DNA from 3 places in the Pseudomonas sp. MPR-R2A5 genome. Region 1 is predicted to be linked to each of the others. Evidence: predicted binding sites of a transcription regulator. Region 1 holds the regulator's gene; each other region holds the start of a gene.
What was found. The regulator FliA, encoded in region 1, starts transcription of late flagellar genes. The targets are predictions, from matches to a motif close to CTAAAGTTTNNNNNNNNNNNGCCGNTAA.
Positions count from the first base shown of each region.

Region 2: a site for FliA is predicted at 8,755-8,782, ahead of motA (flagellar motor stator protein MotA). Genes of this name have one in related genera too.
Region 3: a site for FliA is predicted at 2,186-2,213, ahead of AC1Q6I_RS03890 (flagellin N-terminal helical domain-containing protein). Genes of this name have one in related genera too.

Region 1 is NZ_JBXAFK010000043.1:59,477-69,592, forward strand. It holds gene AC1Q6I_RS25955 (ParA family protein) at 1-337, opposite strand, end outside; gene motD (flagellar motor protein MotD) at 389-1,276, opposite strand; gene AC1Q6I_RS25965 (flagellar motor protein) at 1,419-2,159, opposite strand; gene AC1Q6I_RS25970 (protein-glutamate methylesterase/protein-glutamine glutaminase) at 2,159-3,292, opposite strand; gene AC1Q6I_RS25975 (chemotaxis protein CheA) at 3,341-5,584, opposite strand; gene AC1Q6I_RS25980 (protein phosphatase CheZ) at 5,596-6,384, opposite strand; gene AC1Q6I_RS25985 (chemotaxis response regulator CheY) at 6,403-6,777, opposite strand; gene fliA (RNA polymerase sigma factor FliA) at 6,945-7,685, opposite strand; gene fleN (flagellar synthesis regulator FleN) at 7,682-8,515, opposite strand; gene flhF (flagellar biosynthesis GTPase FlhF) at 8,621-9,937, opposite strand; gene flhA (flagellar biosynthesis protein FlhA) at 9,949-10,116, opposite strand, start outside.
Region 2 is NZ_JBXAFK010000007.1:78,227-88,342, reverse strand. It holds gene parC (DNA topoisomerase IV subunit A) at 1-1,027, shown strand, start outside; gene AC1Q6I_RS07815 (PqiC family protein) at 1,333-2,040, shown strand; gene AC1Q6I_RS07810 (AhpA/YtjB family protein) at 2,412-3,908, opposite strand; gene serB (phosphoserine phosphatase SerB) at 4,042-5,256, shown strand; gene asd (archaetidylserine decarboxylase) at 5,398-6,258, opposite strand; gene AC1Q6I_RS07795 (rhodanese-like domain-containing protein) at 6,275-7,090, opposite strand; gene AC1Q6I_RS07790 (HDOD domain-containing protein) at 7,148-8,683, opposite strand; gene motA (flagellar motor stator protein MotA) at 8,851-9,702, shown strand; gene motB (flagellar motor protein MotB) at 9,706-10,116, shown strand, end outside.
Region 3 is NZ_JBXAFK010000003.1:245,437-255,552, reverse strand. It holds gene fliD (flagellar filament capping protein FliD) at 1-184, opposite strand, end outside; gene AC1Q6I_RS03895 (flagellar protein FlaG) at 266-616, opposite strand; gene AC1Q6I_RS03890 (flagellin N-terminal helical domain-containing protein) at 691-2,106, opposite strand; gene AC1Q6I_RS03885 (ketoacyl-ACP synthase III) at 2,381-3,310, opposite strand; gene AC1Q6I_RS03880 (flagellar hook-associated protein 3) at 3,588-5,189, opposite strand; gene flgK (flagellar hook-associated protein FlgK) at 5,204-7,249, opposite strand; gene flgJ (flagellar assembly peptidoglycan hydrolase FlgJ) at 7,263-8,528, opposite strand; gene AC1Q6I_RS03865 (flagellar basal body P-ring protein FlgI) at 8,533-9,621, opposite strand; gene flgH (flagellar basal body L-ring protein FlgH) at 9,649-10,116, opposite strand, start outside.

The DNA of each region.
Region 1 (10,116 bases):
CGATCACCAGGCCCAAGCCGCTCTGCCCCGGCGACTGGCGCTCCAGGGTGGCCAGGGCGGTGCTGGACGGCAGCAGGGAAATGCTTTCGTTACTGGTAGGCAACAGCAATTGGCCAGGCAAATCGCTCGGCACACTGCCCTTGTGCAGGAACAAGTCGTAGTTGCTGTGTTCCAGGGCATCCGGGTCGTAACCGAAATAGCTGGTCATCGAGCCATGGGGGTCGAGGTCGACCACGACCACACGCTTGCCCGCCTCAGCCAGCAAGCCGGCTAAAGCGATGGAGGTGGTGGTCTTGCCGACTCCACCTTTTTGATTGGCAACTGCCCAGACTCTCATTCGGTTGGTTCCTCCCGGTGGGCGTAGACGCGACCGAGACATTGCATAAAGTTATTGAGCCGGTGACGGAGAATTGACGGAGCTTTGACGCACCGGCGGTTTTGCAAGGGCTGGTGCAGTTTGTGTGCCAGCCCGCTTCAAGGCCGCGTCCGGTGTTGCATTGGCGGTGCCGGTACCGGTCAGGCTGCGGCGTACATCCAGGTTACGTGACACCACCAGCACCACGCGGCGGTTACGCGCGCGGCCTTCCACCGTGGCGTTGTTGGCCACCGGCTGGAACTCGCCATAGCCCACCGACGCCAGCCGCCCGGGGTTCACACCCTGCATGGCCAGCATGCGTACGATGCTGGCGGCACGGGCCGAGGACAGCTCCCAGTTGGTCGGGTATTGCGCGGTGCTGATCGGGATATTGTCGGTAAAGCCTTCGACATGGATCGGGTTTTCAAACGGCTTGAGGATCGCCGCCACCTTGTCGATGATCGTAAACGCCTGGTCGCTCGGCATCGCATCGGCGCTGGCGAACAGCAGGCTGGAATTGAGTTCGATCTCCACCCACAACTCATTGCCGCGCACGGTCATCTGGTTGGAACTGATCAGGTCGCCAAATGCGGCGCTGATGTCGTCGGCGATGCTTTTCAGCGGGTCGCTGGTGCCACCCACGCCAGCCGCGGTTTCATCGCTGTCGTTGACCAGCGGCTTGGCCGGGGTCACCGTCTTGGGCCGCTCCTCACCGATGGGGATGGGCTTGAGCGAGCGATCGGCGTCGTTGAATACGCCGATCAACGCCTGTGAAATCACTTTGTACTTGCCTTCGTTGATCGACGAGATGGAATACATCACCACGAAAAACGCGAACAGCAAGGTGATGAAGTCCGCGTAGGACACCAGCCAGCGTTCGTGGTTGACATGTTCTTCAGGCTCGCGACGGCGACGGCTCACAGACGATTACCTCCGCACAACGAATCACCTGTAGGAGCAAGCTTGCTCGCGAAAAATCCGAGAGCCACGCGTTCATCCAGGATGCCCGCGTTATCGTTGACCCTTTTCGCGAGCACGCTCGCTCCTACACCTTTCATGTACATCAATCCATGAAGCCCTGGAGCTTCAATTCGATGGAGCGCGGGTTCTCGCCCTCGGCAATCGAGAGGATGCCTTCGAGCAGCATCTCGCGGTAACGGGACTGGCGCATGGCGATCGACTTGAGCTTGCTGGCCACCGGCAACAGCACCAGGTTGGCACTCGCCACGCCGTAGATGGTGGCGACGAACGCCACGGCAATGCCGCTGCCCAGTTGCGAAGGGTCGGCGAGGTTGCCCATCACGTGGATCAGGCCCATTACCGCACCGATGATGCCGATGGTCGGCGCGTAGCCGCCCATGCTTTCAAAGACTTTGGCCGCGTTGATATCGCGGCTTTCCTGGGTGTAGAAGTCCACTTCCAGGATGCTGCGGATTGCTTCCGGCTCGGCGCCGTCCACCAGCAATTGCAGGCCCTTGCGCGCGTAGCTGTCAGGCTCGGCATCGGCCACGCCTTCCAGGCCCAGCAGGCCTTCCTTGCGAGCGGTGAGGCTCCAGTTGACCACCCGATCGATGCCACCCGGAAGGTCGACGCGTGGCGGAAAAATAATCCATATCAGGATCTGCATGGCGCGCTTGAATGAGCTCAAGGGCGACTGCAGCAACGCGGCGCCCACGGTACCGCCAATCACGATCAAGGCCGCCGGGCCGTTGGCCAATGCGCCGAGGTGACCGCCTTCGAGGTAGTTGCCGCCGATGATCGCGACAAACGCCATGGTGATACCGATCAGGCTCAAGACATCCATCAGAGGCAAGCCTCCACCAGATACTTGCCGATGTCGTCGAGGCTGTAGACGGCGTCGGCCAGGTCCGCCTTGACGATGGCCATGGGCATGCCATAGATCACGCAGCTGGCTTCATCCTGGGCCCAGATCGCACTGCCACCCTGCTTGAGCAACCGCGCGCCTTCACGGCCGTCGGCGCCCATGCCGGTGAGGACCACCGCCAGAACTTTGTCGCCGTAGGACTTGGCCGCCGAACCAAAGGTGATATCCACGCACGGCTTGTAGTTGAGGCGTTCATCGCCTGGCAGGATTTTGATCGCGCCACGGCCATCGACCATCATCTGCTTGCCACCCGGCGCCAGCAGCGCCAGGCCAGGGCGCAGGATGTCGCCATCCTCGGCTTCCTTGACGCTGATACGGCAGAGCTTGTCCAGGCGCTCAGCGAACGCTTTGGTGAAGGCCGCAGGCATGTGCTGGATCAACACGATCGGCGCCGGGAAGTTGGCCGGCAACTGGGTCAATACCCGTTGCAGCGCCACCGGGCCACCGGTGGACGTGCCAATAGCCACCAACTTGTAAGCCTTGCGCTTGGGCGCTTGCGAATAGGCGCTGGGCGCCGACGCACGGGCCGGGGCCACGGCTGGCCGGGCAACAGGCGCCGGGGCCGGACGACCGAACGCGGTGCTGGTGGGTGCAGCCGGGGGCGCGACCGGTGCTGCGGGCGCCGGTGCAGGCGCACTGAACAGGCTGCGACGGTTGCTGCGGGAAATGCTGTGCACCTTCTCGCACAGCATCTGCTTGACCTTCTCGGGGTTGCGCGAGATGTCTTCGAAGTTCTTCGGCAGGAAATCCACCGCGCCAGCATCCAGCGCATCCAGGGTGACCCGGGCGCCTTCGTGCGTCAGCGAGGAGAACATCAATACCGGGGTCGGGCAGCGCTGCATGATGTGCCGGACTGCCGTGATGCCATCCATCATCGGCATTTCGTAGTCCATGGTGATCACGTCCGGCTTCAACGCTATCGCCTGATCAATCGCCTCTTTGCCGTTGGTGGCCGTACCGACCACCTGGATGGTTGGATCGGCGGAAAGAATTTCCGAGACGCGGCGGCGGAAGAAACCCGAATCGTCCACCACCAGGACCTTGACTACCATAAACACTCCGTTAGGCGGGACGGGCAATACCGCCCTGCCCCACCAGAATCAAATACGCCGTGCGGCGTAACGCTTGAGCATGCTCGGAACATCGAGAATCAGCGCGATCCGACCGTCACCGGTGATGGTCGCGCCCGACATGCCCGGGGTTCCCTGCAGCATTTTGCCCAAAGGCTTGATGACCACTTCTTCCTGGCCCACCAGTTGATCGACCACAAAGCCGATACGCTGGGTGCCCACCGAAAGGATCACCACGTGGCCTTCGCGCTGCTCTTCATGGGCAGCCGATGCCACCAGCCAGCGCTTGAGGTAGAACAATGGCAGCGCCTTGTCGCGCACGATCACCACTTCCTGGCCGTCCACCACGTTGGTGCGTGACAGGTCGAGGTGGAAGATCTCGTTGACGTTGACCAGTGGGAAGGCGAAGGCCTGGTTGCCCAGCATCACCATCAGGGTCGGCATGATCGCCAGGGTCAACGGCACCTTGATGACGATTTTCGAGCCCTGGCCCTTGGTCGAGTAGATATTGATCGAGCCGTTGAGCTGGCTGATCTTGGTCTTCACCACGTCCATGCCCACGCCACGGCCCGACACGTCGGAAATCTCGGTCTTGGTCGAGAAGCCTGGAGCGAAGATCAGGTTGTAGCACTCGGTGTCGGTCAGGCGGTCGGCGGCGTCCTTGTCCATCACGCCACGCTTGACCGCGATATTGCGCAGGATCGCCGGGTCCATGCCCTTGCCGTCATCGGTAATCGACAACAGGATATGGTCGCCCTCCTGCTCCGCCGCCAGGATCACCTTGCCGTTGCGGGACTTGCCCGAGGCTTCGCGTTCTTCCGGGGTTTCCACGCCGTGGTCGACGGCGTTGCGCACCAAGTGGACCAAGGGGTCGGCCAGGGCCTCGACGAGGTTCTTGTCGAGGTCGGTTTCTTCACCCACCAGTTCCAGGTTGATTTCTTTCTTGAGCTGGCGAGCCAGGTCGCGAACCAGGCGTGGGAAGCGGCCGAAGACTTTCTTGATCGGCTGCATCCGCGTCTTCATCACGGCGGTCTGCAAGTCAGCCGTGACCACGTCGAGGTTCGACACAGCCTTTTGCATGGCTTCGTCGCCGCTGTTCAGGCCCAGGCGCACCAGACGGTTACGCACCAGCACCAGTTCGCCGACCATGTTCATGATGTCGTCCAGTCGTGCGGTATCGACCCGTACGGTGGTTTCGGCTTCACTGGCAGGCTTGTCGGCTACGGCAGCGGCAGGCGCACGCGCGGCGGCCGCGGCGGCTGGCGCTGGGGCTGGCGCCGGTTTGGCGGCAGCAGGCGCGGCGGCCTTGGCCGGTGCCGGTTTCGCGGCCACGGGGGTAGCAGTCGCCGCAGCAGCCGGGGCCACTTCGGTGAACTTGCCCTTTCCGTGCAATTCGTCGAGCAGGGCTTCGAATTCGTGATCGGAGATCAAGCCGTCGTCAGCAGGGGCCGCAGCGGCGCCCGGTGCAGCTGGCGTCGGCGCCGCGCCAGTGGCCGCGACTTCCGGCAAGGCATCGGCGGCAAAGGTGCCCTTGCCATGCAACTGGTCGAGCAACGCTTCGAATTCGTCGTCGGTGATATCGGTACTGGCCGTTGCCGCCGGCGTTTCCGGGGCAGCCGCAGTGGCCACGGCATCAGCCGCGAACTGGCCTTTGCCATGCAACTGGTCGAGCAGGGATTCGAACTCTGCGTCGGTAATGTCTTCGCTGGTCGGCTCGGCAGGCGCAGCGGCCGCGGGTGCGGGTACGGCCGACGGTGCTTCAGCCTCGGCCTTGACCGCATTGAGAGAGTCGAGCAACTGCTCGAACTCGCTGTCGGTGACATCCGCTTCGGCTTCGACCACCGGCTCTGGCGCCGCTTCCACCACCGGCGCGGCCGAGGTGTCGGCAGGTTCTGCCAGGCGCGCCAGGGCGGCCAGCAGTTCCGGGGTGGCTGCGGTGATCGGGGCACGTTCGCGCACTTCGCTGAACATGCCGTTGACCGCATCCAACGCTTCGAGGATTACATCCATTAACTCCGAGTCAACGTGACGCTCACCCTTGCGCAGGATGTCGAACACGTTTTCGGCGATGTGGCAGCACTCCACCAGCTCATGGAGCTGGAGGAAGCCGGCGCCCCCTTTTACAGTATGAAAACCGCGAAAAATTGCATTGAGCAGGTTCGCATCATCCGGGCGGCTTTCCAGCTCGACCAGTTGTTCGGACAGTTGCTCTAAAATTTCGCCGGCCTCTACAAGGAAATCCTGAAGGATTTCTTCATCGGCGCCGAAGCTCATGGGTGTGCTCCTTAGAAGCCTAAACTGGATAACAGGTCATCTACGTCATCCTGACCTGACACAACGTCTTCACGTTTATCGGCATGAATCTGCGGACCTTCACCCTTGGCGAGATGTTTTTGTGGATCTTTTTCAGAGAGGATCGCTTCGCGGTCATGTTCGATGCCGGCGAAACGGTCGACCTGGCCGGCCATGAGTACCAATTTGAGCAGGTTGCTTTCCACTTCGGTGACCAACTGGGTCACACGCTTGATCACCTGACCGGTCAGGTCCTGGTAATCCTGGGCGAGCAGAATGTCATTGAGGTTGCTGGAAACCGTACGGTTTTCCTGCTCGCTGCGTGACAGGAACCCTTCGACCCGACGGGCCAGCTCACGAAACTCTTCTGCGCCGACTTCACGGCGCATGAAACGACCCCAGTCAACGCTCAGCGCCTGGGCTTCCGTGGCCATGCCGTTGACCAGGGGCGTGGCGTTTTCCACCAGGTCCATGGTGCGGTTGGCCGCTGCCTCAGTCAGCCTGACCACATAGGACAGGCGTTCGGTGGCGTCGGTGATCTGCGAAATCTCTTCGGCTTGAGGCATGTGCGGGTCAATCTGGAAATTGACGATCGCACTGTGAAGCTCGCGTGTGAGCTTGCCCACCTCCTGGTACAGGCCGCGGTCACGGGTCTGGTTGAGCTGATGGATTAACTGCACCGCATCGCCGAACTGGCCTTTTTCAAGGCTGTCGACCAGCTGGTGAGCATGTTTTTTCAGGGTCGACTCAAAGTCGGCCTGCGATGATTCTTTTTGCTCCATAGCTCCCCCGTGGCAGCATTAGCCGTGGATGCGTTCGAAGATTTTTTCGATCTTCTCTTTCAAGGCCTGCGCAGTGAATGGTTTGACCACATAGCCGTTAACCCCGGCTTGGGCGGCTTCGATGATCTGTTCACGCTTGGCTTCGGCGGTCACCATCAGCACGGGAAGACTGCGCAGTTTTTCGTCGGCACGCACGTGGCGCAACAAGTCGATACCCGTCATGCCCGGCATGTTCCAATCGGTTACCAGAAAGTCGATGCTCCCGCTGTTGAGGATCGGAATCGCCGTAAGGCCGTCATCCGCCTCGACCGTGTTTGTGAACCCAAGGTCACGCAACAGGTTTTTTATGATCCGCCGCATCGTTGAGAAGTCATCAACGATGAGGATTTTCATGTTCTTGTCCAATTCGACCTCCAAGCAGTCTTAAACGCGCCCAGCACCTGGACGCGCCATTTCAATCAACAGGCGTTACACAAAAAGGACTGCCCAGGGCACCACGGTTAGCCCCCGCGGCGGCCAAGGCCCTCGCGGTTGCGTCTGCAGTGTCCCCACACTGCCTGTCAGCGCGCGCGCCACTCTCCCAATCGCCCCCGCAAGCGGGCCGCGCACTGGCTGTGCAGCTGGCTGACACGCGATTCGCTGACCCCCAGGACCTCACCGATTTCCTTGAGGTTCAGCTCTTCGTCGTAGTACAGCGCCAACACCAGTCGCTCACGCTCCGGCAAATTGGCAATTGCGTCGGCCAATGCGCCCTGGAAGCGTTCATCCTCCAGGTCACGCGACGGCTCCATATGCGTACTCGCGCCGTCCTCGTGCAACCCTTCGTGTTCGCCGTCCTGCAACAGGTCGTCGAAACTGAACAGGCGGCTGCCCAAGGTATCGTTCAAAATCCCGTAATAATCGTCGAGACTCAATTGGAGTTCGGCCGCAACTTCATGATCTTTAGCGTCGCGACCGGTTTTTGCTTCAATTGACCGAATTGCGTCACTGACCATGCGCGTATTGCGGTGTACCGAACGCGGCGCCCAATCGCCTTTGCGCACCTCATCGAGCATCGCGCCACGGATACGGATACCCGCATACGTCTCGAAACTCGCGCCCTTGCTCGCGTCGTATTTGGTCGACACTTCGAGAAGGCCGATCATGCCGGCCTGGATCAGGTCTTCGACCTGGACACTGGCGGGGAGGCGTGCCAGCAAGTGATAGGCGATGCGTTTGACCAAAGGCGCGTAACGCTCGATCAACTCACCCTGACTGTCACGGGCGGACTTCTTGTAGGCGTTGTAGCCGGTCGCTGTCATAGCACGGGTCCTGCGCTCGTCTGATGCACCAATCGCTCGACGAAAAACTCCAGATGCCCCCGAGGGTTGGCGGGCAACGGCCAAGTATCGACCTTCTGAGCAATAGCCTTGAACGCCAAGGCGCATTTCGAACGAGGGAACGCTTCGTAGACTGCACGCTGCTTTTGCACAGCCTTGCGCACACACTCGTCATAGGGAACTGCGCCGACGTATTGTAGGGCGACATCGAGAAAGCGATCCGTGACCTTGGTCAACTTGGCGAACAGGTTGCGGCCTTCCTGCGGGCTTTGGGCCATGTTGGCCAGCACGCGGAAGCGGTTCATGCCGTAGTCGCGGTTAAGCAGTTTGATCAGGGCATAGGCGTCGGTGATCGAGGTGGGTTCATCGCAGACCACCAGCAACACTTCCTGCGCGGCGCGCACGAAGCTGACCACCGACTCGCCGATCCCGGCGGCGGTGTCGATCACCAGCACGTCGAGGTTGTCGCCGATATCGCTGAACGCCTGGATCAGACCGGCATGCTGCGCCGGGCTCAGGTGCACCATGCTCTGGGTGCCCGAGGCGGCCGGTACGATACGGATCCCACCGGGGCCCTGGAGCAGCACATCACGCAGCTCACAGCGGCCCTCGATCACATCGGCGAGGGTATGTTTGGGCGTCAGTCCCAGCAGAACGTCGACATTCGCCAGCCCCAGGTCAGCATCCAGCAGCATGACGCGACGGCCAAGCTCTGCCAGCGCCAGGGACAAATTCACTGACACGTTAGTTTTCCCGACGCCACCTTTGCCGCCGGTCACCGCGATCACCTGTACGGGATGCATGCTGCCCATTTTATTTCTTTACCTTGTCTTGCTTAGACGCAGGCTACATGGCTTGGCCGCGTGAATCGCTTGCAGACCATCGATGTAGATACATTTCACGGTGTTCATACTGACTCAACCCACCCGTTTTGCCGGGTTGTGGTAGAGGTCAGCGAACATGTCGGCCATCGCTTCCTCGCTAGGCTCTTCTTGCATTTGCACGCTGACGGCACGGCTGACCAACTGATGACGGCGCGGCAGATGCAGGTCATCCGGGATCCGCGGCCCGTCGGTCAGGTAGGCGACCGGTAGTTCATGACTGATGGCCAGGCTCAACACCTCGCCCAGACTCGCCGTTTCATCAAGCTTAGTCAGGATGCAGCCGGCCAGCCCGCAGCGCTTGTAGCTATGGTACGCAGCGGTAAGAACTTGTTTTTGGCTGGTGGTTGCAAGCACCAGGTAATTTTTAGACTTGATGCCACGCCCGGCCAGGCTTTCCAGTTGCAGGCGCAAGGCCGGGTCGCTGGCTTGCAGCCCCGCGGTGTCGATCAGCACCACGCGTTTGCGCAGCAACGGGTCGAGCGCGTTGGCCAGCGACTGGCCCGGGTCGACGTGGGTCACCGACACATTGAGGATGCGGCCCAGGGTCTTGAGTTGCTCCTGGGCGCCGATACGGTAGCTGTCCATGCTCACCAGCGCGATATTCGAAGCGCCGTATTTGAGCACATAACGGGCCGCCAGCTTGGCCAGGGTGGTGGTCTTGCCCATGCCGGCAGGGCCGACCATGGCGATCACACCGCCCTCTTCCAGGGGTTCGATTTCCGGAGTGGCGATCATCCGCGCCAGGTGGGCCAGCAACATGCGCCAGGCCTGGCGAGGTTCTTCGATTTCGGTGGTCAGCGCCAACAGGTCGCGGGACAACGGGCCAGACAGGCCGATGCGTTGCAGGCGACGCCAGAGGTTAGCCTGGTGTGGTTTGCTGCCTTGCAACTGGGTCCAGGCCAGCGAGCCCAACTGCACTTCCAGCAATTCACGCAGGCCGTTGAGTTCAAAGCGCATCGAATCGAACACGCGCTGGTCGACTGCGGCAGCCGGCGCGGGCGCTGCAGGACGTGGCGGTTCTTTGAACGTAGGTTCGACCAGCGGCTCGGCAGCGGTCAGCGGCAAGCCGGCGAACAACTGGCGATTGGTGGTGGCATCGCTGTCACCCCGCATGCTCAGCTCAGCCTGGGCCGACACAATGCGCGAGGCGGTCTTGCGCAGCTCGTCTTCGAGTTCCATGTTCGGCACGCGCGGGGCCAGCGCCGAAGGGGTGTAGTCCAGGGCAGCCGTCAGCTCGACACCGCCAGCAATACGGCGGTTACCGATAATCGCAGCGTCGGCGCCCAGCTCATCACGGACCAGTTTCATGGCCTGACGCATATCGGCGGCGAAAAAACGCTTTACTTGCATAACCCACTACCTCAGCCGTTGGGCCCAACTGTCGCGACGATGGTCACTTGCTTATTGTCAGGAATTTCCTGGTAAGCCAATACGTGCAAATTCGGTACTGCCAGGCGTCCAAACCGCGACAACATCGCTCGGACCGGGCCTGCTACCAACAGAATCACCGGCTGGCCCTGCATTTCCTG
Region 2 (10,116 bases), on a different contig from region 1:
CGCGCGTTTCGAGCTGAGTGAGATCCAGGCCGACTACATCCTCGACACCCGTTTGCGTCAGTTGGCGCGACTGGAAGAAATGAAGCTGCGCGACGAACAGGATGCGTTGCTCAAGGAGCAGGCCAAGCTGCAAGCGCTGCTGGGCAGCGAAGCCAAGTTGAAGAAATTGGTGCGTAGCGAACTGATCAAAGACGCCGAAACCTACGGCGACGACCGTCGTTCGCCGATCGTCGAGCGCGCCGAAGCCAAGGCCCTGACAGAAACCGAGTTGCTCCCAAACGAGAAAATTACCGTCGTTCTGTCGGAAAAGGGTTGGGTTCGTTCCGCCAAGGGGCATGATATTGACGCCACTGGTTTGTCGTACAAGGCCGGTGATGGCTTCAAGACTGCCGCCGCCGGGCGTTCCAACCAGTTTGCGGTGTTTATCGACTCCACCGGGCGCAGTTATTCGGTGCCGGCCCATACCTTGCCGTCCGCACGGGGGCAGGGCGAGCCGCTGACCGGGCGTCTGACGCCGCCACCGGGGGCGAATTTCGAGTGCGTGCTGCTGCCGGACGACGATTCGTTGTATGTCATCGCTTCCGACGCGGGGTACGGGTTCGTGGTCAAGGGTGAAGACCTGCAGGCCAAGAACAAGGCGGGCAAGGCGCTGTTGAGCCTGCCGAACAACGCCAAGGTGATCCTGCCGCGGCCGGTGGACGATCGCGAGAGCAATTGGCTGGCGTCGGTCACCACCGAAGGGCGCTTGCTGGTCTTCAAGATCAGCGATTTGCCGCAGTTGGGCAAAGGCAAGGGCAACAAGATCATTGGTATTCCAGGGGAGCGGGTCGCCAGTCGTGAAGAGTATGTGACCGACATCGCGGTGATCCCTGAAGGCTCTACCCTGGTGCTGCAGGCGGGTAAACGCACATTGTCGCTGCGTCCTGACGACCTTGAACATTACAAGGGCGAGCGTGGACGGCGTGGTAACAAATTGCCGCGGGGCTTCCAGCGTGTGGATGCCTTGCTGGTGGAAACGCCTGTTTAAGGCGGCAAGGAGGGCTTGGCGGGTTTCGCCTTGAAGCAGGCCTTGGAAAGGCAAAAACCATTCCCAGCGGCCTGCGCCTTGCCTGACCCGCTTTAAGGTGACAACGCGGTGGGGAAACTCACTGAGAACGCCCTCTGGAGCCGTTGATCTACGATTTAACGCGTAGATCGACGCTTTGGCGCTGGAGTCATGGCGCATATTCACGGATGATATGGCCTTTCCAGCGCCGGCGTGGCCGAGCGTGTTTAGGTTATTTTTAAGTATTACATTGTGGTTCGCCTTGTGGCAGCCACCTGGATGGGATGATGACTGCTCCACGCCTTCCTTTTATTTTGATGCTCGCTGGCCTTCTGGGGCTGGCGGGTTGCAGCACACACCAGCCTGTGTCGCTGTATCAGCTGGACAGCGGAAGTCCGGCCCAGCCCGCACAAACTGCGGGTATGGCAGTTTTACTGGGCCCGGTAGTCGTCGCTGACTACCTGCAACGTGAAACCCTGCTACAGCGTCAGAACGACGGCAGCCTGCAAGGTTCCGTTGATGGTCGTTGGGCCGGCAGCCTATCGTCCGACATCAACCAGCTGATGCTGCGCCAGGTGGCGGGTCAACTGGACAGCCAGCGTGTGGTCCTTGCGCCTGCACCCACTGGCTTTACCCCGGATGTTCAGGTGTTGCTGACCATTACCCGGCTTGATTCCGGTAAATCGCAACCGGCGATTCTCGATGCGCAATGGCGCTTGATCGACCGTCGTGGCCAGGTGCGCGATAACCGAATCGTGCACCTGCAGGAAGAACACACCGGCACCACCGCGTCCCAGGTCCAGGCCCAGGGCGTATTGTTGCAACACCTGGCGCAGCAGTTGTCGGTGGCCCTCAAGCCATTGGCCAACCAGCCGCCAATCGCCGAGGCACCGCGCAAGCAGGCTCCGGTACAGGCCAAGCCCGCAGAGCCGCAGAAACCGAAGATGCCGATGGCGACACCGATTCGCACGGATATGGAAGTGTTCAGGTTCTGATCTGAATCGCAGACAAACAAAAAGGCCCGCTGACTCAGCGGGCCTTTTTGTTTGTGGTGAGATAAGTCACGGCGCAGATCAAGTGTGGGAGGGGGCTTGCTCCCGATAACGGTGGTTCAGTCAATGATGTGCTGACTGATGCTCCGCAATCGGGGGCAAGCCCTAATGCCGTTCAGTTAAGCGTACATCGCCTTTTGTAGGAGCGAGGGGGACGCCTAGTTCTTGCTCGCGAAAAACGTCAACGATAACGCGTGTCTCCTGAATGAACGCGGCGCCTGTGAGTTTTTCGCGAGCAAGCTCGCTCCTACAAAAAAGCCTTAACTGAACGGCATTAGGGCAAGCCCCCTCTCACATGAGTCCGGCGGTGTTCTTCAGGGCTTTGTACGGGTCTCATGCATCCGCGCCAACTGCCGTTCCAGCATTGATGGATACGGCTCCATCAAGCGCTCCACACAACTGGCGCCTTCTGGGCTGGCAATGGGGCGAATACGCGCGCGTTGGCGAATCAGCGTGTCTTCGCTGATCTTGCGCTCCACCAGCAGGAGATTGCGGCTGTGTTGGGACAGGGCCAGCGCATCCTGGGCGATCTCGGTCAGCAGCAGGTCGATCTGGCTCATGCCAAACAGGTCGTCACCCACCGTCAGGCCCAGTTGCAGTTGCAAGGTGATGCCGCTGTCGGCCACTTCGATCTGCAATTCATGGCCCAGGGCGCGCAGCAGCTCGCCGCAGCAGATGGCGTTGGTCAGGTAGTCTTCGCCGCTGTCTTCGCTGTGGAACAGCATCAACGTGCTGCCGTCGTTCAGGGTGTGCAGCTCGCTCTGGTAGAGCGAGGCGGCCTGGTCGAGGCAATCGCGGTAGCGTTCCAGTAATTCGGTCAGGCGGGCGCGGGGCAGGCGGCGCAGTTGGTCCTGGGCGCCCAATTGCACGGCCAGTACGGCGCTGTGCTGGGGCTCGGCGTTCTTCGCTGGCACGGGCTTGGGCGCAACGGCGGTGCTGGCCGAGGTGTCGCGCAGGTCGGCGAATGGGTCTTCGTCGTCCAGCTCGTCTTCTTCGGCCCGGATCACATGGCGTGGCGCTGGTTTCAGGCCGGCTACCGGAGGGCGCTCGTCAAAGCCCGGGTCGCGCAGGTCGTGTACTTCGAACTCGGGCTCGGGTTCAATCTCGCGTACCACCGGTTCCGGAGCGAAGCTGGCATGAAGTTGGCGCGCAAGGTCGCCGATTTCGTCCTGGCGATCGGTGGCCGGGGTATGTTCGTCGATATCCCGCAGCCAGATGCGCAGTTGCATCAGTGGCGTCGAGATATGCCGCCCCAGGCGCAGGCTCAAGGCCAGGGCCAGGGCCAGCAGGATCGCGCTGAGGATGCCCATGCTTTGCAGGCTGATGGTCATCGGCTGCTGGAATTGCTGCATGTCCAGGCTGATGCGCAATTGACCCGCCTTCACATCCTGGAACGTGATATTGCTCTGGTACAAGCCTTCGGCTTCGCCCAGCAGGCCGTTTTTCGGGCGTTGCCCGGCTTCGGCCATGATGCGGTTGTCCACGCTGTAGATGGCGGCGTGGGCGACCAACGGGTTCTTGGTCAGGTTGTTGAGCAGCACGTTGAGGCTGAGGATGTCGTTGGACACCAGCAGCTCGGTCGCCGAGGTGGCGGTCTGGGTGGTCAGGCTTTCGCCCAACGCATCGGCTTGCTCATGCATGGCCTGTTTGAACTGCAAACCCATCACGCAGGCGTAGATCACCAGGGCCAGGGCGACCAGGATCACGTTATGGCTGGCGATGCGTAATGCGATCGGTACACGGCGGTGGCGCAGTGCCCGGAAGATCAGCAGGAAGAAGTTGTCGGTTTTTACTGGCGTGGGCCGGTTCACTTGAGCTCGGCTCTTAGTCCGTGAAGTTGACGCGCAGTATAGCGACAGGCCCAAGACCGGCAAAGCGCTGGCTGTGCCCGGTGGTCACTGAAAGTGGGTAGAATGCGGTTTTTTTCCAGCCTGGGGGTGCGCTTTGCGCGAAATTGTCCTGATCAACATCACCGGCGAAGACCGACCGGGTCTCACCGCGGCCATTACCGGCGTTCTGGCCCAGGGTGGTGTAAACATTCTCGACATCGGCCAGGCGGTGATCCACGACACCCTGTCGTTCGGCATCCTGGTGGAAATCCCGAGCACCGAGCAGGCGTCTTCCGTGCTCAAGGACATTCTGTTTACGGCATACAAGCTGGATCAACAGGTACGGTTCACCCCGGTGTCCGAAGAGGATTACCAGCACTGGGTGGCCGGCCAGGGCAAGAAACGCCATATCGTCACCTTGTTGACCCGCAAAGTGACCGCCGAGCAGTTGCAGCGCGTCAGCTCGATCACCGCGCAGTTTGGGTTGAACATCGACCATATCGACCGTCTGTCAGGTCGTATGCCACTGGACACCCCGGCCGACAAGGGCAAGGGCTGCATCGAGTTTTCCGTGCGCGGCGAACCGGCAGACCCGCAGGCCCTGCGCGCTGAATTCCTCAGCGTGGCCCAGGAGCTGAACGTCGATATCGCCTTCCAGGAGGACTCGCTGTTCCGCCGCAACCGCCGCCTGGCGGTGTTCGACATGGACTCGACGCTGATCGAAGCCGAAGTCATCGACGAACTGGCCAAGGCAGCCGGTGTGGGTGAGCAAGTTTCTGAAATCACCGAACGCGCGATGGCCGGTGAGCTGGACTTCCGCGCCAGCTTCAAGGAGCGCCTGGCGTTGCTCAAGGGGCTGGATGTGAGCGTGCTGGACTCCATCGGCGCTTCCCTGCGCCTGACCGAAGGTGCCGAAACCCTGTTCGCCGAGCTCAAGCGCCTGGGTTACAAGACCGCGATCCTGTCCGGTGGCTTTACCTACTTCGCCAAGCAATTGCAGGCCAAGTTGGGCATCGACTATGTGTTCGCCAACGAACTGGAAGTGGTCGACGGCAAGGTGACTGGCGTGGCGGTGGAGCCGATTGTCGACGCACAGCGCAAGGCCGACCTGCTGAAGGAGCTGGCCCACAAGGAAGGTTTGCGTCTGGAGCAGACCATTGCGGTGGGCGACGGTGCGAATGACCTGCCGATGCTGGCAATTGCCGGTTTGGGTGTGGCGTTCCGTGCCAAACCCTTGGTCAAGCAATCGGCCAAGCAGGCGATTTCGACCTTGGGGCTGGATGGTGTGCTGTATCTGCTGGGCTTTCGCGACCGCGACGGTCAGCTCTAATCCGAAGTCACTGTAGGAATACAGTCAACATGTGGGAGGGGGCTTGCCCCCGATGACGGTGGAACAGCCAATATACCTGTGGCTGGACTACCGCTATCGGGGGCAAGCCCCCTTCCACATTGGATCTCTGCAGGTTTTGAATCAGGCTTTCGGCAGTGCGATGCCCTGGCCCATCTGCACCGGCGAACCGGCCACCAGTTCCTCAGCCCACTTCACCTGATCAGGCCCGAACAGCACGATCGCGGTGGAGCCCAACTTGAAGCGACCCAGCTCCGCACCCTTCTCCAGGTGAATCGGCGCGCGTGCCGCTTCGTCATAGCGGAAGGTTTTCAGCTCGCGCTTGGGCGGCGTGACCAGCCCGGCCCACACGGTTTCAATCGAGGCGACGATCATCGCGCCGACCAACACCACGGCCATCGGGCCGCGTTCGGTGTCAAACAGGCAGACCACACGCTCGTTACGGGCAAACAGTTCCGGCACGTTTTCGGCGGTGGTCTGGTTGACCGAGAAAATCCGCCCAGGCACGTAGACCATTTCGCGCAGGGTACCGGCCAGCGGCATATGCACGCGGTGGTAGTCCTTCGGCGACAGGTAGATGGTGGCAAAATCACCGCCCATGAAAGGCGCTGCCACGGCAGCATCGCCGCCCAGCAACTCCAGCACGCTGAAGCTGTGGCCCTTGGCCTGGAATACCCGGCCATGTTCGATCGGGCCGAGCTGGCTGACCGCACCGTCAGCCGGGCTCAGTACGGCGCCAGGGGTCGGGTCCAGTGGGCGCGCGCCGTCTTTCAAGGCGCGGGTGAAGAAGGCGTTGAAGTGCTCGTAGGCGGTCACGTCTTCCACCAGGGCTTGGGACATGTCCACTTGATAGCGCTTGGCAAACCACGTGGTGAAGGCATTCTTGAACCAGCGTACGCGGCACTCGGCAATGCAGCCGGCCAGCCGCGACAGCAGGTGATGCGGCAGCAAGTACTGGCTGAGGATAAACAACTGCTTTTTCATTAACTGTCCTTAAACCTTAAATCTCAACGGGGGTGTCGGGGTGGTTGCCCCATTCGCCCCAGGAACCGGCATAACCTTTGACTCGCGGATAACCGAGCGCCTTGGCCACCAGGTAGGTGAAGCCAGAGCGGTGGTGAGTCTGGCAGTGGGTGATGATTTCTTTATCGGGGGTCAGCCCGAGGCTTTCGAGGATCTGCGGCATGTCGCGGCGGATGCGCAGGTTGCGTGCCTTGTCCATGCCGGCGGTCCATTCGAAGTTCACAGCGCCGGGGATGTGGCCCCCCTTGGCGGCGAGGACTTTCTCGCCGGAATACTCCAGCGGGCCGCGTGCGTCCCAGATACCCAGGTCCGCCGCGCCGAGGCGGCTTTGCAGGTATTCGCGGGTTGCGGTGGGGCCCTCGTGCAGCGTGAGGCTGACGGGGCCACCGACGGGGGCGGGTACGTCGGTGGACACTGGGTGCTGCTCAGCCAGCCAGGCCAGCAGGCCGCCATCGAGGTAGTGGTATTTCTGATGGCCGATCACGTCGAGCATCCAGATAAAACGGCCAGCCCAGCCACCGCCTTCGTCGTCGTAGACCACGTAGGTTGCGTCCGGGGTGTGGCCCAGTTCGCCGAACAGTTTTTCCAGGTCGGCTTTGTTGGGCAGCAGGCCGGGTGCCGGCGGCTGGCCCAGTTGGGTGCGCTTGGGGTCAACGAAATGCGCGCCGGGGATATGCCCTTCGGCGTAGCGGGCGGCACTGGTGAGATCCACCAGAATCAGGTGTTCGGCATCAAGGCGACCGAGCAGGTCGCTGGATTCGATCACCAGCGGCAAGCCAGAGAAGTCAGGCATGTGAGGTCTCCTGGGCACAAATGTTGGCGATAAAGGACCGCGATTGTAGCGCAAGCATCAGGCGCTGCGGTTGGTAAAGCTGTGCAGGGCTTTCTCGATGCACTGGGCGGTTTTGCCGAAGGCCTGCACGGTGGTTTCCGAAAATGGCCCGCCGCCCTGGTCGGCCACCATCAACATCACCACGCGGCCATTGCAGCTCAGCGAACGCAGCAACAGGTGTTCCCCGGTGAACAGGCGACGCAGGATCGGCGGCAACAGGGCCGAGAACTGTGCGTGGTTGTCGGGCGTCAGGCGCACCTGGGCGGATTTTTCCAGCATGCGTTGCAGCAGCGTGCTGTGGACCACATCCAGGCTCAGGTTCGCGGCGTCCTTCGGCAGGCCATCGGCCTGATGCACGCGCAAGGTGCTCAGGGCGCGATCCGCCATAAACAGCAACACTCGTTGCATGCCACTGGCGACCAGCGCTTCCTTGGCGCACGTGGTCAAGTGCATGGCATTGGCAAAGCGGCTCGGCTCCACCAGCAACTCCGTGCAACGCTTGCGCCAGATGGCCAGGGACTCTGCGGTAGGTGGCGGCGCGGGCAGCAGGCCGCGATGGATCTTCTGCACATTCCATGGCCAGATCAGCGACAGCGCCGGGTGCCAAAGGTCGGGCATCAACGTCGTACGGGCGCTGGTGACGGCTTGCTGGTGGGACTGTTGCTGTACTTCGCTCAATGGCTGTTGCAGGTACAGGGCCGTGAGGTACTGCCAGCGTTTGGTGTGCGGGCAGGTCCATGACTCTTGCGCCGACATCGCCAGACCGTTGGCCAGCAGCACGGTATTGGCGGGTTGGTTCAACCAGCGGCGCAGGCTGGGGTCGGCATCGAGCAATTGCTGATGGCGCAGCGGGTCATCTTCCCGGGCGATGTGCAATGCCTTGACCAGCAGGCGTTGTTCCTTCAGCAGCAGGTTATAACCCTGGGACACCCAGATGGGCAGGTGCCAGGTTTCAGTCAGGCCGAGGCACAGGTCCAGCAGGCGGACGCCAAATAACTCCTGTTCGACCTGACGTGCCGACTGGCTTTTGTGGATAACTCGCAGTTCCCACTCTTCCAAGAGCTTGGGGTAGGCAACCGCCATCGGCCACAGCGGCGATAGAAACAGCAAGCTGCCCCAGTGAATGTCTTGCCACAGCCGCGCCAGGCGGCTGGCGAACAGGCCGTTGGCCTGCTGGGAAGCGTGTTGGCTCACCAGCAGCAGTTGGCGCAAGGCGACGGGAATCTCATTGGCAGGCACTGAAGGCAGGCGCGCGAGCAACTCTTCGGCGCGTTTGAGGCCGAGGCGGTTGAGCGCCACTTCGAGGTTTTCCGCCGGTTCCGCCAGGCTGCCATGGGTGTGGCTGTTGGCTTCGCGCATCACGCTGAGCACCAGCGCGGGGCTGTCTTGCATCAGTTCGGCAATATCTCGCAACGAACTGCGGCTGTCGCGGATGGCTTTGCACACGCGCTCGTGGTTCGCCTGGGGAACGGGCAGCCGCACTTCGTCCAGACGCTTGATCCAAGCAGCGAGGGTGGTGGGTTTTACAGTGGGTACGGTCGTTTCATTAGCCATGATTGGGGCGCGATCATCACTTGCGGTCAACACGCCCAGAGCGGGCCGAACTGGCTTTTCGCCTTAACGGCCTATAGTCTGGCGCAGTTTTGCCGATAAGTAGAACAAGAGTTTTGCAGTTCCTCCAAATATGTCCATGAACCTCACGGCGCAAGTACACATCCCCTATGGCTAAAATAATCGGCATCATCGTCGTCATCGCAAGCGTGCTCGGTGGGTACGTCCTGTCCCACGGTAAGATCGCTGCGTTGATCCAGCCCTTTGAAGTGCTGATTATTGGTGGTGCGGCGTTCGGCGCATTCTTGCAGGCCAACCCCGGCTACATGACCATGCATGTGATCAAGAAGTCGCTGGGCATGTTCAGCTCGCGCTTTTCCCACACCTTCTACCTGGAAGTGCTGGGGCTGATCTACGAGATCCTCAACAAGAGCCGCCGTGAAGGCATGATGGCCATCGAAGGCGACATCGAAGATGCCGCGGCCAGCCCGATTTTCGCCAAGTACCCGGCCGTGCTCAAAGATGAGCGCATGACCGCGTATATCTGTGACTACCTGCGCATCATGTCCTCGGGCAACATGGCGCCCCATGAGCTGGAAGGCCTGTTCGACATGGAGCTGTTCAGCCTCAAGGAAGAGCTGGAGCATCCTTCCCACGCGGTGACCGGTGTTGCCGACGGTATGCCTGGTTTCGGTATCGTCGCGGCGGTACTGGGTATCGTGGTGACCATGGCGTCCCTCGGCGAGGGCGACCAGAAAGCTATCGGTATGCACGTAGGTGCGGCCCTCGTGGGTACCTTCTTCGGTATTCTTGCGGCCTATGGTTTCTTCGGCCCGCTCGCCACCTCCCTGGCCCACGATGCCAAGGAAGAAATCAATCTGTATGAAGCGATCAAGGCCAGCCTGGTCGCTTCGGCATCGGGCATGCCGCCTTCGCTGGCGGTGGAATTCGGTCGCAAGGTGCTGTACCCGAAACATCGCCCGAGTTTTGCCGAGTTGGAACAAGCGGTTCGCGGTCGCTAAGCCATGGAAAACAACCAGCCGATAATCATCAAGCGCGTCAAGCGCTTCGCCGCGGGGCACCATGGTGGCGCCTGGAAAATCGCCTTCGCCGACTTCGCGACGGCGATGATGGCGTTCTTTCTGGTGCTGTGGCTGATGTCCACGGCCACGCCCGAGCAGAAGATCGCCATCGCCGGTTACTTCAAGGACCCTATTGGCTTCTCGGAAAGTGGCACCCCCTTTGTAATCGACCTTGGCGGTTCGCCGCAGTTGGCGCCTGAGCGCACCATCAACCCGGAGGTCAAGACCGAGGCGCCCCAGGAAAAAATTCCGATCGAGCGCGATACCGTCGAGAGCATGGCTGAGCAGGTCGAGCAGGAACGCCTTGAATTGCTGCTGCAGGAATTGCAGACCAAGGTCGAGGAAAACCCTCAA
Region 3 (10,116 bases), on a different contig from region 1:
GCGCACCACGGAAGGCGTCCAGGGCAGCCTGGATCTTGCCGATCGACGACAGCTGGGTAGTTGCCTTTTGCGATTGGGTATTGATCTGCGACTGTTTCGGCGCTCGCTCGGCATCTACCAGGGACTTTACAATTGCCTGGGTATCGAAGCCCGACCCCACGCCAGTAATCGTTGTACCCGCCATCATCTTTCTCCTTTTACGGTGGCTGCCGTTATCTTGACGAACAACACTTCAAGCCGTAACAGCAACAAGTTTCATGCCAGCTCAAGCCTTGTCGTCAAACAACACGTGACTGGCGCTGGACAGACTTTGTGCCAGCTTCAAGGCCGTTTCCGAGGGGATCTGGCGGATCACTTCACCGGTGTCGGTGGCAATGACCTTGACCACAACCCTATGGGTGGAAGCGTCAATGGAAAAATCCAGATTGCGCTGGGCCGCTTGTACGAATTCTTTAATATCGGTGACCGCTTTTTCCAGATCGTCCTTTTGAGACTTACCGGTGGCTGGCGCGGCCGGCTCAACCTTAGTCTTATCTTTGTCAGCAACCACAGGTGCCACAGTGCCTTGAGGGGCCTGTAGCGGATAAGACAAGTTCAGTTTTACATTCATGTCCATGCCCAATCTCCTCTGATTGGAAAAGACGAAAGGGCACGTAAACGCGCCCTCCCGTCATTTACCCAGCGCTGTGATTACTGAAGCAGCTTCAGTACAGCGGATGGCAGTTGGTTAGCCTGCGACAGGATCGCAGTGGAAGCCGACTGCAGGGTTTGCTGCTTGGTCAGTTCAGCGGCTTCGGAAGCGAAGTCGACGTCCTGAACAGTACTACGGGCAGACGTGGTGTTTTTCTGAATGTTGGTCAGGTTATCCACAGTGCTGGTCAGACGGTTCTGAACCGCACCCAGGCCCGAACGGGAGCTGGAGATGGTAGCGATAGCCTGGTCGATTACGGACACTGCGTTCTGGGCCTTGGTGGCGTCAGTCACGTCAGTCTGCGAAACCGTAACCTTGGCCGAAGCAGCCGAAGTAGCGGCGCCGAAGAGACCGGTCACACCAGCACCTTCCAGGGAGTAACCCTTGGAGGAGTTCATGTTCACAGCACCGGTAGCGATGATGCCGTCAGCCAGGGCAGTGGCAGTACCGTAGGCACCGGAACCGTCTTTGGTCGCAACAGTGATGGTACCGGCAGCGGTCGAAGCGCTGAAGGCCAGGTTTTCACCGGTGTCGGATTTAACCGACAGAGTGCCTTTGGATTCATCGTAGTTAACGCTGATACCCAGTTTGGCGGAGTTGGACTTCAGTTGCTCAGCCAAGCTGCCGGTATCGGTTACGCCGATGAACGTGGTGGCTTGGCCGCCAACGGTCATGGTGAACGAAGCCGGAGCAGCAGCAGCACCCGCGCCGACAACGAACTGAGCTTCAGTGCTGGCAGTAGCGCTCAGGCCACCGACGGCGCCATTCAGTTGGGCAGCGATGGTTTTAGCGGAAGCAGCGGCAGCTACGGTTACGTTGGTAGTCTGACCGTTACCAGTCACAGCGATTGCGCCACCAGCAACACCAGCACCAGGGGTGATGCCCAGGCTGTTGATCTGCTGCGAACCGATGTTGTTGGCAGCAACGTTGTCCAGGCTTACGTTGATGGTTTCGTTAGCGTTGGCGCCAACCTGGATAGCTTTGGTACCGTAAGAGCCGTCCAGCAGTTTCTGGCCACCGAAAGTAGTGGTTTGCGAGATACGGGTCAGTTCCGAAGTCAGAGCCTGGTATTCGTCGTTGTTCGACTTACGGTCGTCGGTGCTCAGGGAGCCAGTAGCCGAAGACAGAGCCAGGGTACGCATTTTTTGCAGAATGTCGGTCGAAGCCTGCATTGCGCCTTCAGCGGTTTGCGCGATGGAGATACCATCGTTAGCGTTCTTCACTGCTTGACCCAGGCCATTGATTTGGCTAGTCATGCGAGTAGCAATACCCAAGCCGGCAGCGTCGTCTTTAGCGCTGTTGATACGCAGGCCGGAAGACAGGCGCTGCATGGAAGTGGCCAGGGCGCCGCCAGCTTTGTTCAGGTTGCCCTGGGTAGTGATCGAAGCAATGTTGGTGTTTACTGTTAAAGCCATGACGAAATCCTCGTTGGATGGATACTGCGGCTTCCGGCCCTGGCAACCGCCGGGTGTGGCCTGAGAACCTACGTAATAGTTATCGTCGTGGTAGGCGGTTGCTTGAGCCTTTTTTTTATTTTTTTTACTGGCCTCGTGCCATCCCTTGTAATTCAAGGCTTTAGGCTGACTTTTCCCACCGGATTTTCTGGTTTTTTTGGCGCCAAATAAAAAACGCCGATGATCTTTCGATCATCGGCGTTTGCTTTTGCGGCGAACTCAGTCTACCGACGCGTCACGGACGATGCAGAATCGCCGAGCCCCACGACAGGCCCACGCCAAAACCGCTGATGGCCACGCGCTTCCAGGTAGCGTCCATCACGTGCTTCTCCAGCAGCAATGGAATACTCGACGACACGGTGTTACCGGTCTCGACCATATCCTTGATGAACTTGTCCACCGGGGCATCCTCGAAACGCCGCGCCACGGCATCGACAATCGCCGCACTGCCCTGGTGAATGCAGAACGCATCGATGTCGTCGGCCTTGAGCTGCGACTCATCGAGCAGCTCATGCAGGTGTGCCGGCACCTTGAGCAATGCGAAGTTGAACACCTGGCGGCCGTTCATGAAGAACACGCCATCACTGACCTTCAGGTGCGGCGCGCCGGAACCGTCGGTGCCGAACTTCGCCTTGCCCAGCAACCACGACGCGTCTTCGCCCATCCACGTGGCAGTGGCGGCATCGCCGAACAGCATGGTGGTGTTGCGATCTTCCGGGTCGACAATCTTGGAGTACGGATCGGCCGTGACCAGCAGGCCGTTTTTCAGGCCGGTGGCTTCCATGAAGCCTTTCATTGCGTAGATACCGTAGACGTAGCCCGAGCAGCCCAGGGAAATATCGAAGGCCGCCACGTGGGTCGGCAGGCCCAGCTTGTCCTGGACGATGGCGGCGGTGTGGGGCAAACCCTCTTCGTCGCCGTTCTGGGTGACGACGATCAGTGCGTCGATGGACTCGCGCTTCAAATCCGGGTTGTTGGCAAACAAAGCGTTGACCGCCTCGACACACAGGTCGGAGGTTTCCTGCGCAGCTTCCTTGCGCGGCAGAAACGCCGACCCGATCTTGCCAATGATGAACTCTTCATCCTTGGCGAATTTGGCACCCTGGGCGTAGTTATCGATCCCGTCTGCCGGCACGTAACTGGCGATGCTTTTTATGCCAATCATTGTGGCTTCCCAATACTAAATAGCTGGAGAACACCCCTCGGACGACGCCTGGAGTGCTGGACAATAAAGGGGATAACCCCATAAAAATCTCGCTGAAAGCCGCCCCGCAAGGACCCTGTGACGACTTATCCTTTTCACACGATACAGTGAAGATGCGCTTTATGACTCACAGGTCACTCAATTGTGTGTGCTTTGTGCAAAACCTTCAAACAATTAAACCCCAGAAACGAAAACGGCCCGCCCTGTTTCCAGAGCGGGCCGCTTGGCTAGACGCCGCTTACATCTTGTTGAACAGGCTCAACTGGGAGATTTTGACGAACGCCAATTGCGAGGCCTGCAACATGGTTTGCTGCAGCGTCAGATTGATCGCCGCCTCGCCCATATCGATGTTGGCCAGGTCACTCATGGTGCTGGTGTTGGCCAGGCCGATACTGGTGTTTTCGTCAGACTGGATGTCCAGGGCGTTGCCCCGCGCACCGATGGAACCCCGCACGTTGGTGATCTGCGACATTGAATTGGCCAGGTTGGCGATGGAAGCATCCAACACGTCCTTGAGCTTGACGGTCGCCGCCGGATTGCCGTCGGCGGGCAGCTCCAGCGCCTTGCGCAATTGGCCAAGGGTGTCCAGCGCATTCTGGGTTTTCTGGGTATTGGCCCCCACGGAAAACTGATCGCCCGCTTGCGGCGTCCCGCCGCTGATGTCAAAGGTCACCCCGGCCGCGGTCAAGGTTGTCCCGCCGCCGGTATCACCGGTGGCAATGGGCCTGCTATTGGCGGTGTAGGGCTGGGTATACATCTCATAGGCGGTGGCGCTGGTGAACTTGATCAGCGCCCCGCTGTTGGTCGGGAACGTGCTGGCATAGCCCGCCTGGCTGGACACGGTGGCATTGTTCAATTGTGCCGTGGACGCGTTGCTCGGCGTGCGCGAGATACTGAAGGTATCCGGCTTGGCTTCCAGGCTGAACGAACGATCCTTGACCAGCGCATCGGAGTTGGCGCCCGGAGCAACGTCGCCGAGGTTCATGGTGATGTCGAACTTCACCCCACGCAGCGCCACGCTGGTGCTGCCTTCCTTGGTGGCGTCGAAGGTACCGTTGCCGGCAATCTCCGAAGTCACGTCAGTGCCGTTCTTATCGGACACCTTGTATTGAGTACTGCTGGTAAAGGTCAGCTTGTACGGCTCGCCGTCGGCGAACTTACTGGCGTAGTCGGAGCTCGACGTCACCAGCCCGGCCGACAGCGCAACCTTGTTGTCATTGACCGTCGGCGGCACCGTCTGGGGCACAGGTGCAAGCCACGTGGCCTGGGTGCGACTGGAGTTGGCAGCGCCCTCCAGAACCGTCTTGCCGGTATCGCCAGCGTTGACCGTCAACGTATTCGACACTTGCAGGCTCAGCGGCGTTTCGTCGCCCTGATAGCTGTAGGTGCCATCATTGTTACGGCTGTAGGGCGGGGTCTGGGTCTTGGAACCGGAAAACAGGTAGTTGCCGGAAGAGTCCTTGCTGTTGAGCAAGCCCAGGACCTGATCCTCGATCGCCCCCACTTCACTGGCAACCGAGCGACGGTCGGCGTCGCTCAACGAACCACCGGCACGCAGGGCCAACTGAGTGGCGCGCTGCAAGGCATCGTTGATCGCGCCGAGCACGCTTTCTTCGTTGGTCAGGGAGTTTTTCAGGCTGGTGATATTGCCGTTGAACTGGCCCAGCATGTCTTTCTGCTGTTGCAGCAACAGCAAGCGCGCGGCGGCGACCGGATCATCCCCGGCGGTTTGCACACGCACACCGGAACTGGCCTGGTCCTGAGCCTTCACCACGCTGGAATAGTTGTCCGAATACTTGGCGGAACTGGTTTCGAAATATTGAGCAGTAGAAATACGCATCGTCCCAGACTCCCTTAAAGACTATTGATCAATGTACTGAAGGTTTCTTGCGCAGCCTTGATGATCTGCGACGACGCCGTGTAGTACTGCTGGAACTTGATCATGTCGCCCGCTTCTTCATCCAGGTTGACCTGAGACACCGAGTTGCGCGCGTCCTGGTTGGCCTTGAGCAATGCGCCGGTTGCCGTGGTGTCGGTAATGGCCGAAGCGGCCTTGGCACCCACGGTCGAGACCAGGCGGCTGTTGGCCGTCACCAGGCTCACACCACCGCCACTGCCATCGGCCAGGCCGACCGAGGCCTTGGTTTGCAGGTCCAGCAATGCCAGGGCATTGCGGTTATCCGAGCGGCCCGCGGCGTTGAACGAGAACGAGGTGCTGTCACCGTCGGCAGGCGAGCCGCCGACCGTAGTATCGAAACTGAAGCTCTGTGCCGGGGTGAGCAAGGTCCCGCTGGCATCCCGCATCGGTACGGCGACCGTAATCTTGTTGCCTTGGCCTGGAACGATGGTGCCGGTACCAATCGGGTTACCCTGGGCATCGTTGAGCGTGTACGGCTGAGTGCCGTCGGTGGCCGGCTTGCCGAATACCATCTTGACCGGCATCGAGTGTTCAATCCCGGTACGCAGCTGAGCGGTCGCCGCGCCGCCATCGATGTCGATCGGCACCGTCAGGCTCGGCGGGGTAAAGGTGCCAGTGCCCTGGTTGGTCTTGCTGCCCTCGCCCAGCAAAGGCCCGGCGAATGCAATTTTATTGGCGTCGGTCAGTTGGGTACCGATACCGGTGGCACCGTTGGCGGTCGGGCTGACCTTGAAAGTGTCACCCGCGGCCACTGGGCCTTTGCCGTCCAGGGCCAGGGTAAAACCATCAATCACCGGCGGCGGCGTGGTGGTGGTGTCAAACGCGCCCATGGCCTTGCCGTCGGAACGCGTCACCGTGTAGTTATTGCCACTGCTGAAGGTGACTTTATAGTCGTAGGTCGACAGCTTGCTGGTGTCGCTGATGCTGACATTCAGGTTACCGGAACCGGCGCTGTTGCCCGCCGCGCCTTGGCTGCGCTGCGAGATGGCGACAGCGCTGTTGACGTCCTTGAACAGGGACACGCCGAAGTCGCCGTTCAAATCCAGGCCTTGGCCGAGCTGGCTGTTGACGGTATCGGCGGTGGCGATGGCGATACGCCCCAAATCATTGATGGCCGGCATCAAGGCGTCACTGCGATAACGCAACAGGCCACCGATGCTACCGCCACTGAGCACATTGCCCAGGTCGATCGAGGTTCCGCCACCCGCATTGAGCTGGATGGTGTACTGGCTCGGGTCGTTTTGGCTCGGCACTGCCGAAATGGTGCTGGACTGGTCGCCCAACACCAGGGACTGCCCGGTGCCGGTACTGACGCTGAATATCCCGTTCTTTTCGCTGGCGGTGACCCCCACCAACTCATTGAGCGAACGTACCGCTTCGTTACGCGCATCCAGCAGGTTGGCCGGCGCCGTGGTGGTTGAGCCTTGGGCCTGGGTGATCTGCTTGTTGAGCGAGGCGATCGACGAGGTCAATTGGTTGACCTGATCGCTCATGGTGCCCAACTGGCCGTTGATCGATTCTTTCTGCTGGTTGAGCTGGCCGGAGATCGCGTTGAAACGGTTGCTCAGGGTCTGGGCGCTGGTCAACAGCACTTGTCGGGCAGAAACGTCGCTGGGGTTGGAAGCGGCGGTCTGCACGGCGGAGAAGAACGCCCCCAGTACCGAGGACATGCCGGTGGTCTTGTCCGACAAGGTCTTGTCGATGGCGCTCGCCTGGCTCGAATAGGCCTTGGCATCGTTATTGAGTGCCGTGCTGTTCTGGTAAGCCGCGTCCAGGAATTCGTTATATACCCGGCGCACATCGGCCAGGGTGGTGCCGCTACCGATGTATACGCCGCCGTAGGGGTTCGACGCGTTCGCGTTCTGGGTGGTCTGCTGACGCGAATAGCCCGAGGTGTTGGCGTTGGCGATGTTGTTACTCAAGACCGACAACGATCCTTGAGCGGCGTTAAGCCCCGACATCCCGATATTGAGCAAACTCATGGTGGTTCAGACCTTATAAATGAGTGGTCGCGCCCGCGGCAGCGTAATTCTGGTAACTGTCCATCGTTTTGGCGATCTGCGAAATCTTGCTGGCATAGGCCGGGTCGGTTGCGTATCCGGCTTTTTGCAACTCGCGTACAAACTGTTCGGGGTTATCGGCCGATTTCACAACTTCTTTATAGCGATCATTGCTTTGCAGCAACGTCACGAGGTCATGGAAGCTGTCCTGGTAGGAGTCGTAGGAACGGAACTGCGCCGTCTCCTTGACCATCGCCCCATCACGAAACTCGCTGGTGATCGCGCGGGCCTGGCCGCCCTGCCAACTCTTGCCGGCCTTGATGCCGAACAGGTTGTGGCTGCTGCTGCCGTCCTCGGCACGCATCACCGATTTGCCCCAGCCAGTTTCCAGGGCGGCCTGGGCCACCAAGTACTTTGGATCGACGCCGATACGTGCTGCCGCGGCCTTGGCCATCGGCAACATGGTGGCGACGAATTCATCCTGGGAACTGAAGGCTTTCTTCGCCGGCGCCAACGGTGGCTGGGCCACGGCGCGACCGTAGACCTGCATGCGTCCGCTCGGTACGGCAAACGTGCGCGCGGTGCTGTTGACCACGCTGTCGTCGGCGGCACTGTTACGCAGCGGTGCGTTTTTAGCATCGATCGCGACCGGCGCGGTCGGCACGATGCCAGCGAGCAGGCGGTCGGTCAGCTTGCTTGGCAGGGCAATACGACGCTGGTTCATCAGCGCCATATCGTTGGCGTGGGCGCTGGCGCCCTCGGGCACCGCCACGCGGTACGCCCACAGCGGGCGCTGGCCATTGGAGCGACCCAGCGGGCCATCGGCCTTGGTGCCAGCGGCGATTTCCGTCGGCACATCGACCTTCTTCGCCGCGTCTGCCGCCGCCGGCCCCTGCAAGGTGGCCGCCTGGGCGTCCACCGGTTTGTTCTTCTGCATCTGGCGCATCAGCACGTCGGCCAGGCCGATACCGCCACCTTCGCGGGACATGGAGACCGCCAACTGCTGGTCGTACATTTCCTGGTATTGCTTGGCGGCCGGAGTGTTCAGCGGGTTGTCCTTGCCCAGGGCCTCGGTGGCCGAGCGCATGGACTTGAGCATCTCGCTCAAGAACAACGACTCGAACTCCTGCGCCACCTTGCGCATGTTGCCTTCGCTGTTCTTGTCAGCACCGACCTTGAGCTGGTTAAGCCGGTTCAGGTCGGAGTAAGAGCCCGAGTCCGCCGTGCTGGTCAGCCCGCTTTTGCGCATATCCATGGCCATGGCCTCAGATCACGATCAGGTCGGCTTGCAAGGCGCCGGCCTGTTTCAAAGCTTCGAGGATCGCCATCAAGTCGCCGGGCGCTGCGCCCACCTGGTTCACCGCGCGGACAATCTCATCCAGGGTCGTACCAGGGCCGAACTTGAACATCGGCTTGGCTTCTTGCTGAGCGTTGACACGGGAGCGCGGCACCACGGCGGTCTGGCCGTTGGACAGCGGCCCAGGCTGGCTGACGATCGGGTCTTCGGTGATGGTCACGGTCAGGCTGCCGTGGGTCACGGCCGCTGGCGAAACCTTGACGTTCTGGCCGATCACAATCGTACCGGTACGCGAGTTGATGATGACCTTGGCCACGGCCTGGCCGGGGTCGACCTCAAGGTTTTCCAGGATCGACAGGTAGTCGACGCGCTGGCTCGGATCGAGCGGCGCAGTGACACGAATCGAACCGCCATCGATCGCCTGGGCGACGCCAGGGCCAAGCATGTCGTTGATCTTGTCGACCACGCGCTTGGCGGTGGTGAAGTCGGAGCGGTTGAGGTTCAAGGTCAGGCTGTTGCCTTGGTTGAAACCACTGGGCACGGTGCGCTCAACCGTGGCGCCGCCGGGGATGCGACCGGCCGATGGCACGTTCACCGTAATCTTCGAACCATCACGCCCCTCGGCGTCGAAACCGCCAACCACCAGGTTGCCCTGGGCGATGGCGTAGACGTTGCCGTCGATACCCTTGAGGGGGGTCATCAGCAAGGTGCCGCCCCGCAGGCTTTTCGAGTTACCAATGGACGACACGGTAATGTCCACCACCTGGCCTGGCTTGGAGAACGCTGGCAAGTCGGCGCTGATCGACACCGCCGCGACGTTTTTCAACTGCACGTTGCCCGAACCCGCCGGCACCTTGATGCCGAACTGCGAGAGCATGTTGTTGAAGGTCTGCAAGGTGAATGGGGTCTGGGTGGTCTGGTCACCCGTACCATTGAGCCCCACCACCAGGCCGTAGCCGATCAACTGGTTGGAACGCACGCCGGAAATGCTGGCGATGTCTTTCAGGCGCTCGGCCTGGGCGACTGCGCTCAGGCATAACAACAGTGCCGCTGCCATCAGCTGTTTGACGTTCAAAGTGGCCACCTAGAAAGGGAACAGCGGGCTAAGGAAGAAACGGTCGAACCAGCCCGGCTGACTCGCATCAGCAAACGAACCCGTACCCGAGTAGGTAATGCGCGCATCGGCAATCCGTGTCGACGGCACGGTGTTGTCGGTGGAAATATCATCGGCGCGGACCATGCCGGCAATGCGCACCAGCTCGTCGCCGGTGTTGAGGGTCATCCACTTTTCACCGCGTACTGCGATGATGCCGTTGGGCAATACATCGGCCACGGTCACGGTGATCGAACCGGTCAGGCTGTTGCCCTGCCCCGCCGAACTCTTGCCGTTGGTGGCGCGGTCACCGCTGTAGCCTGCGCTCAGGCTCAAGTCACCGCTGCCCAGGGGGTTATTGGTGTTCGGTACAGCACCAAACAACGAAGTCAGGCCAATGCCGGTCTTGCTGGTCTTGCCCACCTGCGAGTTGGCATTCTTGCTGGCCGTGGTCTTCTC